DNA from 3 places in the Streptomyces sp. NBC_01341 genome. Region 2 is predicted to be linked to each of the others. Evidence: riboswitches for the same ligand, from Rfam matches in the RefSeq annotation. Region 2 holds a riboswitch; each other region holds the start of a gene.
The links. Region 2 has a riboswitch for cyclic di-AMP ahead of OG206_RS08005 (M23 family metallopeptidase). Riboswitches for the same ligand answer to the same signal wherever they lie in the genome.
Positions count from the first base shown of each region.

Region 1: it holds a riboswitch for cyclic di-AMP, as region 2 does, so the genes downstream of both, OG206_RS07455 (LysM peptidoglycan-binding domain-containing protein) here and OG206_RS08005 (M23 family metallopeptidase) in region 2, are expected to answer to the same signal.
Region 3: it holds a riboswitch for cyclic di-AMP, as region 2 does, so the genes downstream of both, OG206_RS28175 (C40 family peptidase) here and OG206_RS08005 (M23 family metallopeptidase) in region 2, are expected to answer to the same signal.

Region 1 covers NZ_CP108364.1:1,727,340-1,732,183, forward strand. Annotated here, with positions in the region: gene OG206_RS07445 (SIS domain-containing protein) at 1-320, shown strand, start outside; gene OG206_RS07450 (hypothetical protein) at 391-1,002, opposite strand; gene OG206_RS07455 (LysM peptidoglycan-binding domain-containing protein) at 1,233-2,087, opposite strand; cyclic di-AMP (ydaO/yuaA leader) riboswitch at 2,090-2,276, opposite strand; gene OG206_RS07460 (hypothetical protein) at 2,633-2,863, shown strand; gene OG206_RS07465 (TetR/AcrR family transcriptional regulator) at 3,023-3,661, opposite strand; gene OG206_RS07470 (flavodoxin family protein) at 3,793-4,245, opposite strand; partial or broken gene OG206_RS07475 (HAD-IC family P-type ATPase) at 4,330-4,778, opposite strand; gene OG206_RS07480 (enolase C-terminal domain-like protein) at 4,782-4,844, opposite strand, start outside.
Region 2 covers NZ_CP108364.1:1,882,674-1,887,517, reverse strand. Annotated here, with positions in the region: gene OG206_RS08015 (M16 family metallopeptidase) at 1-710, shown strand, start outside; gene OG206_RS08010 (M16 family metallopeptidase) at 737-2,119, shown strand; cyclic di-AMP (ydaO/yuaA leader) riboswitch at 2,309-2,477, shown strand; gene OG206_RS08005 (M23 family metallopeptidase) at 2,491-3,249, shown strand; gene OG206_RS08000 (GntR family transcriptional regulator) at 3,485-4,189, shown strand; gene OG206_RS07995 (HPr family phosphocarrier protein) at 4,350-4,631, opposite strand; partial or broken gene OG206_RS07990 (bifunctional acetate--CoA ligase family protein/GNAT family N-acetyltransferase) at 4,796-4,844, shown strand, end outside.
Region 3 covers NZ_CP108364.1:6,385,807-6,390,650, forward strand. Annotated here, with positions in the region: gene OG206_RS28155 (helix-turn-helix domain-containing protein) at 1-570, opposite strand, end outside; gene OG206_RS28160 (ATP-binding protein) at 801-1,232, shown strand; gene OG206_RS28165 (hypothetical protein) at 1,240-1,407, opposite strand; partial or broken gene OG206_RS28170 (LysE family translocator) at 1,373-1,635, shown strand; gene OG206_RS28175 (C40 family peptidase) at 1,693-2,163, opposite strand; cyclic di-AMP (ydaO/yuaA leader) riboswitch at 2,167-2,339, opposite strand; gene OG206_RS28180 (hypothetical protein) at 2,705-3,013, opposite strand; gene OG206_RS28185 (ABC transporter permease) at 3,472-4,329, opposite strand; partial or broken gene OG206_RS28190 (TetR/AcrR family transcriptional regulator) at 4,350-4,782, shown strand.

The DNA.
Region 1 (4,844 bases), 160 kb from region 2:
CCAACGAGGCGGCGCTCAAGATGAAGGAGGCGTCGCTTTCCTGGACCGAGTCGTATCCGGCGATGGAATACCGCCACGGACCCATCAGCATCGCCACGGCCGGGACCGCCACATGGATGTTCGGCTCCGCCCCGGAGGGCTTGGCCGAGCAGGTGCGCGCGACGGGTGCGCGCTGGGTGGAGAGCGACCTGGACCCGCTGGCCGACCTGGTCCGGGTGCAGCGGCTGGCGATCGCCCGCGCCACGGCCCGTGGCCTCGACCCGGACCTGCCGCGCCATCTGACCCGGTCGGTGGTGCTCGACGGGACGGATCGGGCCTGACACCACGTCACGGCATGCCGCGCACCGGGCTCGCACGGAGCCCGGTGCGCGGCCGCGGACGAGCGGCCGGTCAGCCCTCTTCGAAGTGGGCGTCCAGCGCGGCGTCCAGTTCGGCCGTCCACTCCTTGAGGCGGCCCCGGGCGTCGGCCTCGACCTCGGCGTTGAACCACCGGCGGCTCGACAGGTGGACCGTGACGGTGAACCGGCGCCCGAAGCGGCCGGTCGTGACCTCGACCGCACCGATCTCGGACCAGTCGAACTCCGCTTCCTGGTCGTCCAGCCGGAAGCGGACACCCTCGGCGTCCACCCTGATGGATCCACGCCGGTCGCTGACCTCGAAGACAGGGCCGTCGCCGGTCGCGCCCGGCTCGTCCGTGCCCGCCGCGCCGGTGACGGCGGCAGTCCCCTCGTCGTCGTCGGTGACCGCCGTGCCGCTCAGCACCGCGTCGTCGGGACCGGCCGCCCGGTCGCCGGCCGGCTGCTCGACCACGGCGTCCTGGATGTCGGCCGTGTCCTGGACGTCCGTGTCGTCGTGCCCGCCGGCATCCTCCGGTGCCGCGTCGGCCGCCTCCGCATCCGCCTCCGTCCGCGCGGGGGCAGGGGCCGTCAGGCCTGGGATGTACGCCGGGTCTGTCCCCGCGGCGAACTCGGGCTTGGTGTTGGAATCTATGCGCTGCTCCACGGCGGGCAGTATGGACGACGAACCTGTACGAGACCAGTCGACCGCGGCCCGGCAGGCCTGACGCCGCAGCCGGACCACCCGGTGGGGCGGTCCGGCACCTTCGCGCGCCGCCCCCACCCGGCGCCGTACACGAAGGAAGGGTGGTACGGGTTCCGCCGAACCCGTACCACCCTGTGTTCCTGCCCCTGCCTCACACGCCGCGTGCGGGAGGGTTACGCGTCGCCGGAGGCTCAGTAGGCCCCGAAGACGTTGTCGATCGAGCCGTACCGGTCGGCGGCGTAGTTGCACGCGGCCGTGATGTTGGCGACCGGGTCGTAGCTGTCCAGCGACGTGCCGGGCACGTGGTAGGCCTGGAAGGTCGGGTCGATGACCTGCAGCAGACCCTTGGACGGGATGCCCGCAGCGGCGTTCGAGTCCCAGTTGTTGATGGCCATCGGGTTGCCGGACGACTCGCGCATGATGTTGCGGTGGATGCCCTCGTAGCTGCCGGGGATGCCGTGCTCGGCCATGACGGCCAGCGACTCCCTGATCCAGCCGTCGAGGTCGTTCGTGTACGCGGTCCGCTCGGCGGCGGGAACCGCCTGCGCGGCGGGTGCGCCCTGTGCGGCGAGTCCGGTGCTCGCGCGCTCCGAACGGTCCGCGCGGCCGGAAGCCCTGGATTCGGTCTTGGCGGCCTTGTCGGCCTTCGCCGGCTTGTCCGCGGACTTCTTCCCGTGCTTGCCGCCGATGGTCAGCTCGAGGCCGGGGTGAATGAGGTCGGGGTTCGCTCCGACAGCCTTCTTGTTGCCCTCGTAGAGAGCCTTCCAGCCGCCGTGGACAGAATGCTCGCGAGCGATCTTGGCGAGAGTGTCGCCGATGACGACGGAATAGCTCCTGGGCGTGGCGTGCTTTGCGGCAATTCCCTGTGCGGACAGGGCAGTCGACGTCACCGTCTTTTCAGCGGCGGCCGGCTGGGCCGGGGCCGCGAAGGCACCGGTCGCGCCGATCACGGGAAGCGCGAGAGCGACTCCACCCGTGGTCACGGCGATGACGCCGCGCTTCAGCGAACTGGTCCTGGAACGACGGGGCTTGGAAAAAACGGGCATGCTGAATTCCTCTCCGTCGCCTACGAAGTGAGCTGTCGGGTTCGAGCTGGAGATGCCCGGCCGCATGACATGCGACTTCACCCCGAGCCGTCCCGGACACCGGGTCGGCGCTTACTTGGGTCCCCCGCTCCTGCCGTACGAGAAGTGGTCGGGTAACCGGACGGCGGCAGGATTCGGCGTTCCATCCGGAATGAGGGTGACCGTAGGCGAGAAATAGCGAAAGGAACAAGCCCGGAGTAATGATCAAAATTCAAGCGCAAGATCGAATTTCGGTAATTCCTGTAATCCATCGCACACAGCCCCTCCCATCCCTCTTGGCACACAAGGGAACCGGCGGGCCCGTTTCGGCGTCCGGGGGGTTGAGGGTGACGCTGGTCACTGGGTCCGATAAGGGCGATTTGCACCCTCACGAAGGTCCCCAGGTCACACGAAATGGCCTTTTATGGATTACAGGATAAATCCTGCATAACTGAGTAAATCGGTCATAAGGCTCACTGCGGCCTCATTCAGGCATAGGGAGCGCGGTCCCGTGGAACCGATCCCGCATGACCTACACCCCTCAGTTCCCGAACCCGCGGATCACCGTGCTGCCCGTTCAGCCCGGCGACCCGCCGTTCCGCATCGTGGAGATCGACGGAGAGGTGATCGGAACAGCGACCGCTGTGACCGACGTGCTCATCGCCGCGGCCGCGGCCGGAATCCCCGTACACGACCTGGACGACCCGGCCGCCGTCCGGTGGGTGGGTGGCGGAAAGCTCAGCTGGCGGTTGCACTGAGCGAATCGGGGGACGGCACCACCGCGAGGCACGGCGCGATCGCCCGCTCCTGCCGCTCCGGACGCCGGCACGGGACCGCCCGGCGAACCGCACGCTCCCGACGGGCGCGCCCGCCTCCCCCTCCGACGACAGCCACGCCTCCGGTAGGGGGCCTGGCCGTCACTCCTGGCGGAGGCCGGCCCCCGGGGCTGTGGCCCGCAGCAGACCGAGCGTGGTGTCGAGCGCGGCCTCCAGGTGCGTGACCCGGCCGGTGGACATCAGGATGGCCACGCCTCCCTGTACGGCGGCGAGCAGGGCTGCCGCCGTACGATCGGCGTCCAGTCCCGCGTCCATCTCACCGCAGTCCTGCATACGCCGGACACCGCGGCGAAGAGCGGCCTGCCACTGGTCGATCAGCCGACCGGTGAGCACCTGGGCGGCGGGGGTGGTGCGGCCCAGTTCGGTCATCAGCACGCCCAGCGGACAGGTGACGCCCTGCTGCTCGTAACGGCGGAGGACGGCGTCCCGCCAGTCCTGCCACGCCTCCCAGCTGCCCAGGTCACTGAGGTGCGGTTCCTGGTCCTCCAGGACCAGCTCGGCCTCACGCGCGGCGACCGCGAGCAGCAGCTCCTCCTTGCCACCGGGGAAGTAGTGGAAGATCTGACTCTTGCTGGTCGAGGTGCGCGCGCGGATGTCGTCCAGCGTGCTCGCCGCGGCGCCCCCGGCCCGGATCTGCGCCGCGGCGCCCTCGACGATACGACTGCGGGTGGCTGCCCCCTTGGGGGTGAGCCGCTGCTCGGTGGGCTTCATGGGCGGCATCCCGGCACCTCCATTACTGGACTCACAGGTCCATTCTATGGGGCGGGTGCGGTTCCCGGACAGCGGAACCAACATCCCGTACGCCGGCCGCGTCCCGGGCCTCCCGGCCGATGTCACGGTGGTGGCGGACGTCAGGCCATGAGACCGGCGGCCACGGTCGCGCCCAGCTCCCAGCAGGCTTCCTCGTCGGCCTTGCCAGGCTCTCCCGTGAGGGTCACGCCCTCCGCCGCACGCCGCCAGCCGAGGCCGGTGGTGATCGCCTCGATGCCCCGGACGGCGCCGGTGACGTCGTTGCCCCCGTGTACCCAGAAGCCGAAGGGGCGGCCCTTCGTGGCGTCGAGGCACGGGTAGTAGACCTGGTCGAAGAAGTGCTTGAGGGCTCCGGACATGTAGCCGAGGTTCGCGGGTGTTCCGAGCAGATAGCCGTCGGCGGCGAGCACGTCGGACGCCGTGGCGGAGAGCGCCGCCCGGCGCACGACCCGTACACCCTCGATGTCGTCCGCGGTCGCCCCCGCGACGACGGCTTCGAACAGCGCCTGGCAGTTGGGCGACGGGGTGTGATGCACGATCAGCAGAGTGGCCACACCCCCGAACCCTGCCGCTCTCGGCAGACCTACGCAAACCGAGGTCCCCGGCCCCCGCCGGGGACCTCGGTCTCCCGGCCGTCAGGCCGCGGCGCGGAAGCCGCGCAGGCGGATCGTGCCCGGCGTCCGCCGGGCGAGCCGTATCGCGTCGGCGGCGGCCCACAGGTCCCCCCGCACGAGAGTCAGGTCCCGGCCTCGATGGCCGCGTCGGTACCCGTGCCCATGGCCAGACCCGGATCGGCCCGGGCGCGAGCCGAGGCGTCGTTGACACCGTCGCCGACCATGGCGACGCTCCGCCCCTGCTCCTGCAGCTTCCGGACGACGTCGGCCTGTTCCTGCGGCATGACGTCGGCGACGACCTCGTCGATGCCGACTTCGGCTGCGACCCAGCCCGCGACCGCCTTGTTGTCGCCGGTCATCAGGATCGGGGGGGCCAGGCCCCGTGCCCGCAGCCGCCGGACGGCCTCCGCACCGGTCTCCTTGACCGCGTCGGGGGACTTGGCGAGAGCGGCCACCGGCACTGACGGGCGCCCCCGCTAGCGCACGAGGCACGGGCGTTTGGCGTCGAACGTCCAGCCCGGCACGAGGTAGCGCATGGC
Region 2 (4,844 bases):
AGCAGACGCTCGCCTGGATCGAGAAGTACTTCGGATCCATTCCCTCCCACGACGGCAAGCAGCCCCCGCGTGACGGCACGCTGCCGGACACCATCGGCGGCCAGCTGCGGGAGGTGGTCCATGAGGAGGTGCCGGCACGTGCGCTGATGGCGGCCTACCGGCTGCCCCACGACGGCACCCGCGCGTGCGATGCCGCGGACCTCGCGCTGACCGTGCTCGGTGGCGGCGAGTCGTCCCGCCTGCACAACCGCCTGGTCCGCCGCGACCGCACGGCCGTGGCCGCGGGATTCGGGCTGCTCCGGCTCTCCGGCGCACCCTCGCTGGGCTGGCTGGACGTCAAGACGTCCGGCGGCGTCGAGGTCCCGCGGATCGAGGAGGCGGTCGACGAGGAGCTGGCCCGCTTCGCCGAGGAGGGCCCCACCCCGGAGGAAATGGAACGCGCGCAGGCACAGTTGGAGCGCGAGTGGCTCGACCGGCTCGGCACGGTCTCCGGCCGTGCCGACGAACTGTGCAGGTACGCCGTTCTGTTCGGCGATCCGCAGCTCGCGCTGACCGCGGTCGGCCGCGTGCTGGACGTGACCGCCGACGAGGTCAAGGCCGCTGCCCGGGCCCATCTGCGGCCCGACAACCGTGCCGTCCTGGTCTACGAGCCGGTCGAACCGGCGGACGAGACGGACGGCAACGACGCGCACGAGGGGGCCGACAAGTGACCGACGCCGCCGTGACTGGAGTAGCGATGGAGTACCACCCGCAGCCGACCGCCGGCGAGGCCAGGCCCTGGGCCTTCCCCGCGCCCGAGCGGGGCGCACTGCCCAACGGCCTGACCGTGCTGCGCTGTCACCGCCCCGGCCAGCAGGTCGTCGCCGTGGAGATCTTCCTCGACGCGCCGCTGGACGCCGAGCCCGAGGGCCTCGACGGTGTGGCCACGATCATGGCCCGCGCGCTGTCCGAAGGCACGGACAAGCGCTCCGCGGAGGAGTTCGCGGCCGAGCTGGAGCGCTGCGGCGCCACACTGGACGCCCACGCCGACCACCCGGGTCTCCGCGTCTCTCTGGAGGTCCCGGTCTCCCGGCTCGCCAAGGCGCTCGGCCTGGTCGCCGAGGCGCTGAGGGCCCCGGCCTTCGCGGAGAGCGAGATCGAGCGGTTGGTGGGCAACCGGCTCGACGAGATCCCCCACGAGCAGGCCAACCCCGCCCGGCGGGCGGCGAAGCAGCTCTCCAAGGAGCTCTTCCCGGCGACCGCCCGGATGTCGCGTCCGCGCCAGGGGACCGAGGAGACGGTGCGGCGCATCGACGCCGCGGCCGTCCGTGCCTTCTACGACGCCCACGTCCGTCCGTCCACCGCGACCGCCGTCGTCGTCGGCGACCTCACCGGCATCGACCTGGACGAACTGCTCGCCGAAACCGTCGGCGACTGGTCCGGCAATTCGGTCCGGGCACGCCCGGTGCCTCCGATCACCGCGGACGACACCGGACGTGTGGTCATCGTGGACCGTCCCGGGGCGGTGCAGACCCAGCTCCTCATCGGGCGGATCGGTGCCGACCGGCACGACAGCGTGTGGCCCGCCCAGGTCCTCGGCACGTACTGCCTGGGGGGCACCCTGACTTCCAGGCTGGACCGCGTGCTGCGCGAGGAGAAGGGCTACACCTACGGCGTCCGGGCCTTCGGCCAGGTACTGCGCTCGACAGGTCCCGGTTCGTCCTCCGGACCCACGGGCGCGGCGATGCTGGCCATCAGCGGCTCGGTGGACACGGAGTCGACGGGGCCGGCGCTCGACGACCTGTGGAAGGTCCTGCGCACCCTCGCGGCCGAGGGGCTCACCGACGCCGAGCGTGAGACCGCCGTGCAGAACCTCGTGGGCGTGGCCCCGCTGAAATACGAGACGGCGGCCTCCGTCGCGGGGACCCTCGCCGACCAGGTGGAGCAGCACCTCCCGGACGACTACCAGGCCACGCTGTACGCGCGCCTGGCCGATACGGGCACGGTCGAGGCGACCGCCGCGGTGGTCAACGCCTTCCCCGTCGACCGTCTGGTCACCGTGCTGGTCGGCGACGCCGCGCAGATCGCCGACCCCGTCAGGGCGCTGGGCATCGGCGAGGTGTCGGTCGTCAGCGGCTGACGGTCCGCCACATTCAGGACTCCGGCGGACACTCCGCCGGGGTCCTGTCTTTTGTCTGATTTATCAAGAGAAGTGCGTGTTCATCCTGTGGGATGTCCGACAAAAGACCCTTTCCGTTTGGTGAGGGGGAGGGGCCCGTCCTAGCGTCGGCTCGGCTGTCCGTCGGACCCGAGCCGCGACCGCGGCGCCGGACAGTCATCGCCGAGTCCCCGTCAGGCGCGAGCCTGGGGAGCCGGGGACCCACGAAGTCCCTGGGGTGAATCGGATCCCTGCGTCTCGCGCGAGACGAGAGGGGCCCGTAGGAGACCTTCCTGCTCCGAACCCGTCAGCTAACCCGGTAGGCGAGAAGGAAGGAAAGGACCAGCCACTTCATGGCGTTCATCCGTGCCACCGGGAAGCACCGTGCCCCGAGCCGCCTGACGCGCAGGAGCGCCCGGGTCGCCGGCATCGCGGCCCTGGCCACCACCGGTGTCATCGGCGCCACAGCATCCCCGGCGCTCGCCGCGGACTCCGAGGTCACCGCGAGCGGCACCGGTCTGGCGCAGACCGTCGCCCTCGACATGAGCCTTGCCGCGCAGATCGAGGCCCAGGCGCAGGCCCAGCAGCACCAGGCGGAGGTCGCGAAGGCGAAGGCCGAGGCCAAGCGCAAGGCGGAGGCCCGCGCCAAGGAGGCCCGTGAGGAGAAGGCGCGTGCCGCACGCGCCGCCGAGCGCGCCCGTCTCAACGCCTTCCACCTCCCGGTCGCCGGTTCGCACGTCACCACCGGCTACAAGTCCGGCGGCGCGCTCTGGTCCTCCGGCACCCACTCCGGCGTGGACTTCCAGGCCGCGTCCGGCACTTCCGTCGTCGCCGTCGGTGCCGGCACGGTCGTCGAGGCCGGCTGGGGCGGCGCGTACGGCAACAACATCGTGCTCAGGATGAAGGACGGCACGTACACCCAGTACGGCCACCTCTCCTCGATCGGCGTCTCGGTCGGCCAGAGCGTCGGCTCGGGGCAGCGGATCGGCCTCTCCGGGTCGACCGGCAACTCCACCGGACCGCACCTGCACTTCGAGGCCCGCACCACCCCCGAGTACGGCTCCGACATGGACCCCGTCGCCTACCTCCGCGCCCACGGCGTCCAGGTCTGACCCCGGGTCCGCCCCGTTCGCCCGCACGCACCGCTCCGACGAAGGCCCCGGCATCGCGCCGGGGCCTTCGCCGTGCCCCGCGGCACGGCGCATCCGAGCCGCGCGGAACTGCCTTCCGGCCAAAAGATATCCATGGATTCCACCCCGCCGTCGGAAATTCCGACCGGTTGCAATAGAGTCACAGAACAGGCGTCGATCGGCCGCGTTTCGCGGGGATTAAGGCGGAGGTTCGGACATGCGCATTCCCGCGCATTCGGTATGCACGGCAATCCGTGACGACATCGTCTCCGGTGTCTTCGAGCGCGGCAGCCGCCTCACCGAGGAGGTGCTCGCGCGCCGCTACGGCGTCTCCCGTGTCCCTGTGCGCGAGGCACTGCGCACCCTGGAGTCCGAGGGGTTCGTCGTCACCCGTCGGCACGCCGGTGCCTGTGTCGCCGAACCCACGGAGCAGGAGGCGGCCGACCTGCTGGAGATCCGGATGCTGCTGGAGCCGCTGGGCGCCGCGCGTGCGGCCCGGCGACGTACCGACGCGCACCTGAAGGTGCTCCGGGGCCTGGTCAGGCTGGGGCAGGAGAGGGTGCGGCGGGGCGAGGGGGAGGACCTGCGCTCGCTCGGTGGCTGGTTCCACGAGACGCTCGCCCAGGCGTCGGGCAGCCCCGCCCTGATCGCGCTGCTCACGCAGCTGAGGCACAAGATCGCCTGGATGTACGCCGTCGAGCAGCCGGCCAGGCCCGCGGAATCCTGGGCCGAGCACGGTGCCCTCGTGGACGCCGTGGCGCGCGGGGACGCGGAACGGGCCAGGGCGCTCGCCGTCCAGCACGCCGAGCGGGTCACGGCGGCCCACCGGCTGCGCCGCACGGACCGGCCCGACCGGGCGGCGGGCGGAGCCCGGGTGAGGACTTCGCAACACCACGTAAACATCGCGGGAGTCCGTCATTAACAATTGCACCGTATACAAAGAGGGCAATTGTCGAAGGGCTTTCTTCCTGCTGCCTTGATCCGCTTTTCCGGGGCTGGTTCCCGGCAGTTCGGGAAACAGAAAAGCCGCAGAGCCCGGTGGGGGCGCCGCGGCTTTTCCGCAGAGAGAATTCCGGCCGGGATCAGACGGTCTCCGGGAGCTCCTCGAGCCCTTCGGCAACCAGCTTCGCCAGGCGGTCCAGGGCGGCCTCGGCGTTGTCCGCCTCGGAGGCGAGCACGATCTCCTCGCCGCCCTGCGCGCCCAGGCCGAGCACCGCGAGCATGGAGGCGGCGTTGACGGGGTTGCCGTCCGCCTTGGCGATGGTCACGGGGACGCCGGAGGCCGTGGCGGCACGGACGAAGATGGAAGCGGGGCGGGCGTGCAGGCCCTCGGCCCAACCGACGTTGACGCGGCGCTCAGCCATGGTTCTGCCCTTCAGGTGTCAATGAGTTGTCTAGACCAGTCTCTCATGTGGTGCGCCCTGCTGTGCCCGGCCCCGGAGCGGGCCGGGCGGCCGCCCGCAGGCTCACTCAGCGTGCCCCCGCCGGGAACCCGCCGCGACCGCTGCGGCGGTCGTAGGCTTTGCCCATGGAGCCCATCCCGGAGCAGAGGCCGCATCACGCGTACCCCGACCACT
Region 3 (4,844 bases), 4.5 Mb from region 2:
TTCCTCCATCACCCGGGCGCCCCCGACCTGGCGCCTGAGAACCGCCTCGTCGAGCACCACGCTGAGCCGCAGTGGTCCGGACGTGTGCAGGACGCTCTGCCGGGCGAGTCGGACCTCCACCAGGGAGTCGAGCGCCGAGGGGGGCAGGCCGTCCAGAGTGGAGCGGGTCACGGCCCGCGCGTAGTCGGCGGTCTGCAGGAGCCCCGGCACCACCGACGTCTCGAGCGTGCGCGCGGCGTCGGCCTGTGACTCGAGACTGATGAAGTCGCGGTACTGCGGCGGAATGAGACCACGATAGGCGTGCCACCAGCCGCTTCCGCCGCCGCCGGCCGATCCGGCGAGCGTCTGGAGCAGGGCGCGCAACTGCCCGTCGCCGACCCCGTAGGCATCCAGTAACCGTGTCACGTCATCGGGGGACACCCCGCTCGCACCTGTCTCGATCCGGCTCACCTTCGACTGGTGCCAGCCCAGCATTCCGGCGGCTTCCCGGCTCGTGAGTCCGGATGTGTGACGCAGACCGCGCAGCTCTTCGCCGAGTTTGCGACGGCGTACGACCGGGCCGTTGCGCACGGTGGCCTCCCTCCGTTGTACGGAGAGCCGACCCCTTCAGGGGCGGCTCGGAAAGTGGCCAGTGTGGCGCCCGGTCAGTGCTCGCGGGGCATGGTTCACCGGAATGGGCGACAGATATATGCATATCTTGGTGGATCGCGGTTACGGACGGCTCGGGGGATGGCAGTCTGGCGCGAACCACAATCCGGACCGGTCGCGGACCGGTCGGGGCGGGAAGGGACGACGACGCCATGGCAGACCATCAGGAAGCAACCGTCACCTTGCCGAGCGACCCGGTCTCGGTGTCCGCGGCCCGCCGCTATGTCGCGCGGGTACTCACCGAGTGGGGCCTGGCCGAGGGCAGCGACCTGGCCGAGGCGGTCAGGCTGATCGTCTCGGAACTGACCACCAACGCCGTCCAGCACACCTTTGGCCTGTCACCCACGTTCACCGTCGACCTCCGGCTCGACCGGGACGAGGAGCTTTGTCTGGGCGTGACGGACAGCCACCCCCGTTGGCCGCAGAAGCTGCCCGCGGCGGTCCGCCAGGACAACGGCCGGGGCATGGTGATCATCCGGTCCCTCGCCAAGGAGTGCGGGGGGAGACTCAGCGTCATCCCCACCCCCGACGGGGGCAAGACCGTGTTGATCGCCCTTCCCTGGGCTGTTCCGGCGCAGGCCTGACATCGGCTCACGGCATGCCGGTCCTGCCGGAACCGCTCCGCAGCGGCGTCGGCAGGGTGGTGGCAGCCGCGGTGTTCTCCTGACCCGGTGCGCCACCGAGGCCGTCCGGGGGAACCCGGCGTGAGATCCCTGACCAACGTCTGACTCCGAAGACGGCCGCACTCTTCCTGAGCATGCTGCCCACGTTCGTGCCCGGCGGCAGGCTTCCCTGCCGAGGACGCAGTTGCTCGCCCTGGTGGTCGTCCTGCTCGCGCTCGTCCGGTTCCCGGCCGTGGCCCGGCACGAGGAACGTCTCGGCAGGTGGCTGCGCCGGCCGCGTACCACCCGCGACATCGAGGGCGGCAGCGGCGCGGCGCTCACCGCGCTGGGACTCGTGCTGGTGGCCGGGCCCCTGCTGCACTGATCCAGGTGGGAAGCGGCGCCGGCGCGCGCGGGGGTCGGCACCGGGCGGACGCAGGTGTCAGCGGACCCTCCCGTACCAGACGCTGTTCGACCAGATCTTCTCCAGCCGCACCAGTGCCCCGGTCTTCGGCGAGTGCCAGATCCGGCCGCTTCCGGCGTAGATCCCGACGTGGTAGACACCGCGCCCCGCGTGAAAGAAGACCAGGTCGCCGCGTTTCCGCTGCGACCTGGAGATATGGCGGGTCTTGTTGTACTGCTGTTGCGCCGTGCGGGGTAGTTTCTTGCCCGCCTTCCGATACGAGTAGAGCGTCAGCCCGGAGCAGTCGAACCGGTGCGGACCCGTGGCGCCGTATCTGTAGGGCGCGCCCTTCTTGGAGGCGGCGATGTCGAGAGCCCTCGCCGAATGGCTGGCGGCCTCGGCGTCGTCGACGAAGCCGGGAGCCAGCATCGTGGTGCTTACAGCGAATGTGAGAACCGAGGCCGTACTGACCCGGGCGAACAGAGACGGGACATGAACCTGCGCAGTCATGCGCAACCCTTCGTCAGCCGCCTGTGAAGGATGACCTGTCGGGTTCGGGCTGGCGAAGTTGCCCGGCCGCACAAGGCGGCTTCACCCCGAGGGTCGTCCGGATGTCCGGGCGGCCCGTTGTGCTCGGGTCCTCCACTCCTGCCGATCCACTTCTGTCGACCAGGCATCCGGACAGCGGCAGGACTCGGCGTCCGCCCGGACCGCCCCGCCGCGGCGGCGGGGGCTTGTCGTCCAGGGGATCTTTACGCACGCACTGGCGGATTTCCTCACTGAATCCGCGATATGTGAGAGTCGTCACCACTGATCCGTTCGGGTGGACGGGGCGGATCCGGGGACCCTGCGGCCGGGCCGGACCAGCCCCGTACCAGCGGTGGAACGACTGATTCCGTTCCTTGTCCGCGCTGCTTGCGCAAGTTGGGCTGTCCCTCGGGCGGGGGATCTTCTACGCCGAACGAGCGAGGAAAACTCATCGGCTCGTCGGGCGTGTCGGGAAGGGCACCGAAGGGGAGCCGCAAGCCGGGGGAGTCGAGCGCCGTGGTGCTCAGCCGGACGGCTCGGGCGGTACGCCTACCCGCCCGGCCCGCCGCTCCCCGTCCAGCAGTCGCAGCGCCCTGGCCGGCGTCTCCGCGTGGATCCGGGACTCACCCCGCTCGTGCATCAGCGTGAGCGCGTCGCGCAGGGCGACCGCCCGGGAGGCGAGCGCCTGTGCCGCCCTCAGGGCCCCGTAGGTATCGCCGTCGCGAGCGGGATTGATACGGCCGAGTTGGTCGAGCGCCTCGAGGTAGCAGTCGATGAACTCGGCCTCGGCGCGGGTCAGTGCGGGCAGCGGCGGGAACTGGGGTGGGAGCATCGCTGGTTCACCTCGCGGGGTGCGGCGGCCGGGACGGCATGCGGTTCTCCATGACGTGGTCCACCAGCCCGAATGCCAGGGCGGCCGGCTGTCGGGAAGGGAATGGTGTCCCGTTCGATGGCGGCTCGCGTGCCTGGATCCCGGGATCCGAAGGCTGTCCCCGCCCGGCTCCTCCGGAGCGGGTTGCTCAATGGCTACCCGGGTGCCGGGCAGCGCATGTCGGAGGCCGGGGCCGCCCGCCGCCGGCAGCACCGGAACTTGCTTGCCTGAGGCAGACCGTAGTCACGGCGAGGTCCTTGACTTCGGGCGAGGGCGGACGGCGCCGATTCGGGATCGTCGCGGAGCCCCGCGGCCGCGAGCGGGACGAGTGACCGGGGCACCCGCGCGGCCGAAAGGGAAAGCCGCGCCCTCCGCCGCTCGGGCGGGGAGGACGCGACGTGGCGCGGCGTGCAGGTTGTTCAGGTGAGCGCGGGCTCGGGCGTGCGGTCGGCGGCCTCGGTATGCGGTGCCGGGTCGTCGCGGTGCCTGCGCCCGCCCACCAGTACGGCGGTCAAACCGAGAACGGCCCAGAGGGCGAGAGTCAGCGCCGGTCCGCCCGCCGCGTGACCGTCGAAGAAGGCGGCCGACCTCAGCAGTGAGCCGCCCGCGCCGGGTGGCAGCCACTGGCCGAGGGTGCCGACAGGTGCGGGGAGCAGTTCGGGGGCGCTGGTCACGCCGGCATGCCGGTCACCGATGTCGTCGCCGCGCCGGACACCGACCCCCGCGGCAGCGCGCTCGGCGCGAGCACCCTCCCGCTCGTGGCGACCGCCATGGCCGACAGCTGGCTCGGCGTGATCACCGGCGACTGGTGGGCGGAGGCGGGCGTCGTCGGGCTCACCGTGGTGGCGATCGGCTCGACGGTGGCGGGGTTCGCCGCCCTGCTGGGCACCCCTGGCATCGGCCTGAGGGCACTGCTGATGGTGCTGCTGGGCAATCCGTTCTCCGGCCCCGCCGGGTGCGGATGCCGCCACCGCCCCGGTCGGCAACTGCGAGACGACCGGGCTCGCGGCCGAGGCGGTGAGCAGCCGCGGGCCCTGGGCGGTGACCACGACCGCCCCGTATACGACCCGGTTCTCGATCGCGGTGCGGGCCGCGGTCTCGTCCTCGTACCGGTGGATCTCGAAGGCTCCTTCCTCCCGCTCGAACCGCTCCTGCAGCTGATCGACGGCCGGCGCCGCACCTGCTATGCCGACGGGCAGGTCGCGCGGCGCGATACGGGCGGCGGGCCACGCGAGGGCCCAGAGCGCGAGCGCGACGATCAGAGGGACGAGCAGCACGGTGGCAGCCCCCGGCGGTGGTCGGGCTGTCGGCGGGGGCTGTCTACCGCTACTTCGCGGGGAAGGACGATCCCATCGCGGCCATCGCCGACGAGGCGTTCGGCGCCATCCGGCACGCCTTCGCGGACGCCGCCCAGGTCACCCCGCCGCCCACCCCGGACGTGCTCCTGGGCAGAGTGCTGCGCGCGTTCCTGGCGGCGCAGTGAGCGGCTGTCCAAAGCCTTCGGTGACGGCTACGCCGGCATGCGCGTGGGCTGGGCGACGCTGGTGGAGGCCTATCGTGCGGCCGGCATCATGCACGCCGACGTCTCCCCCGACGACGTCGCCCGCACGATGATCGCCACCGCCCAGGGATTCATGGTGCAGGAAGCACTGTTCGGCGGGGTCGAGCCCGAGGTCCTGGAGAACGGCTTGCGGGGTCTGATGTCCATGGGTCCGCAAAAGATCAGTTAACGCGCCGGAAAAACTTTCGCCCTAACGTGCAATACCTGAACCCGGAATCCCTTTCATCGTTC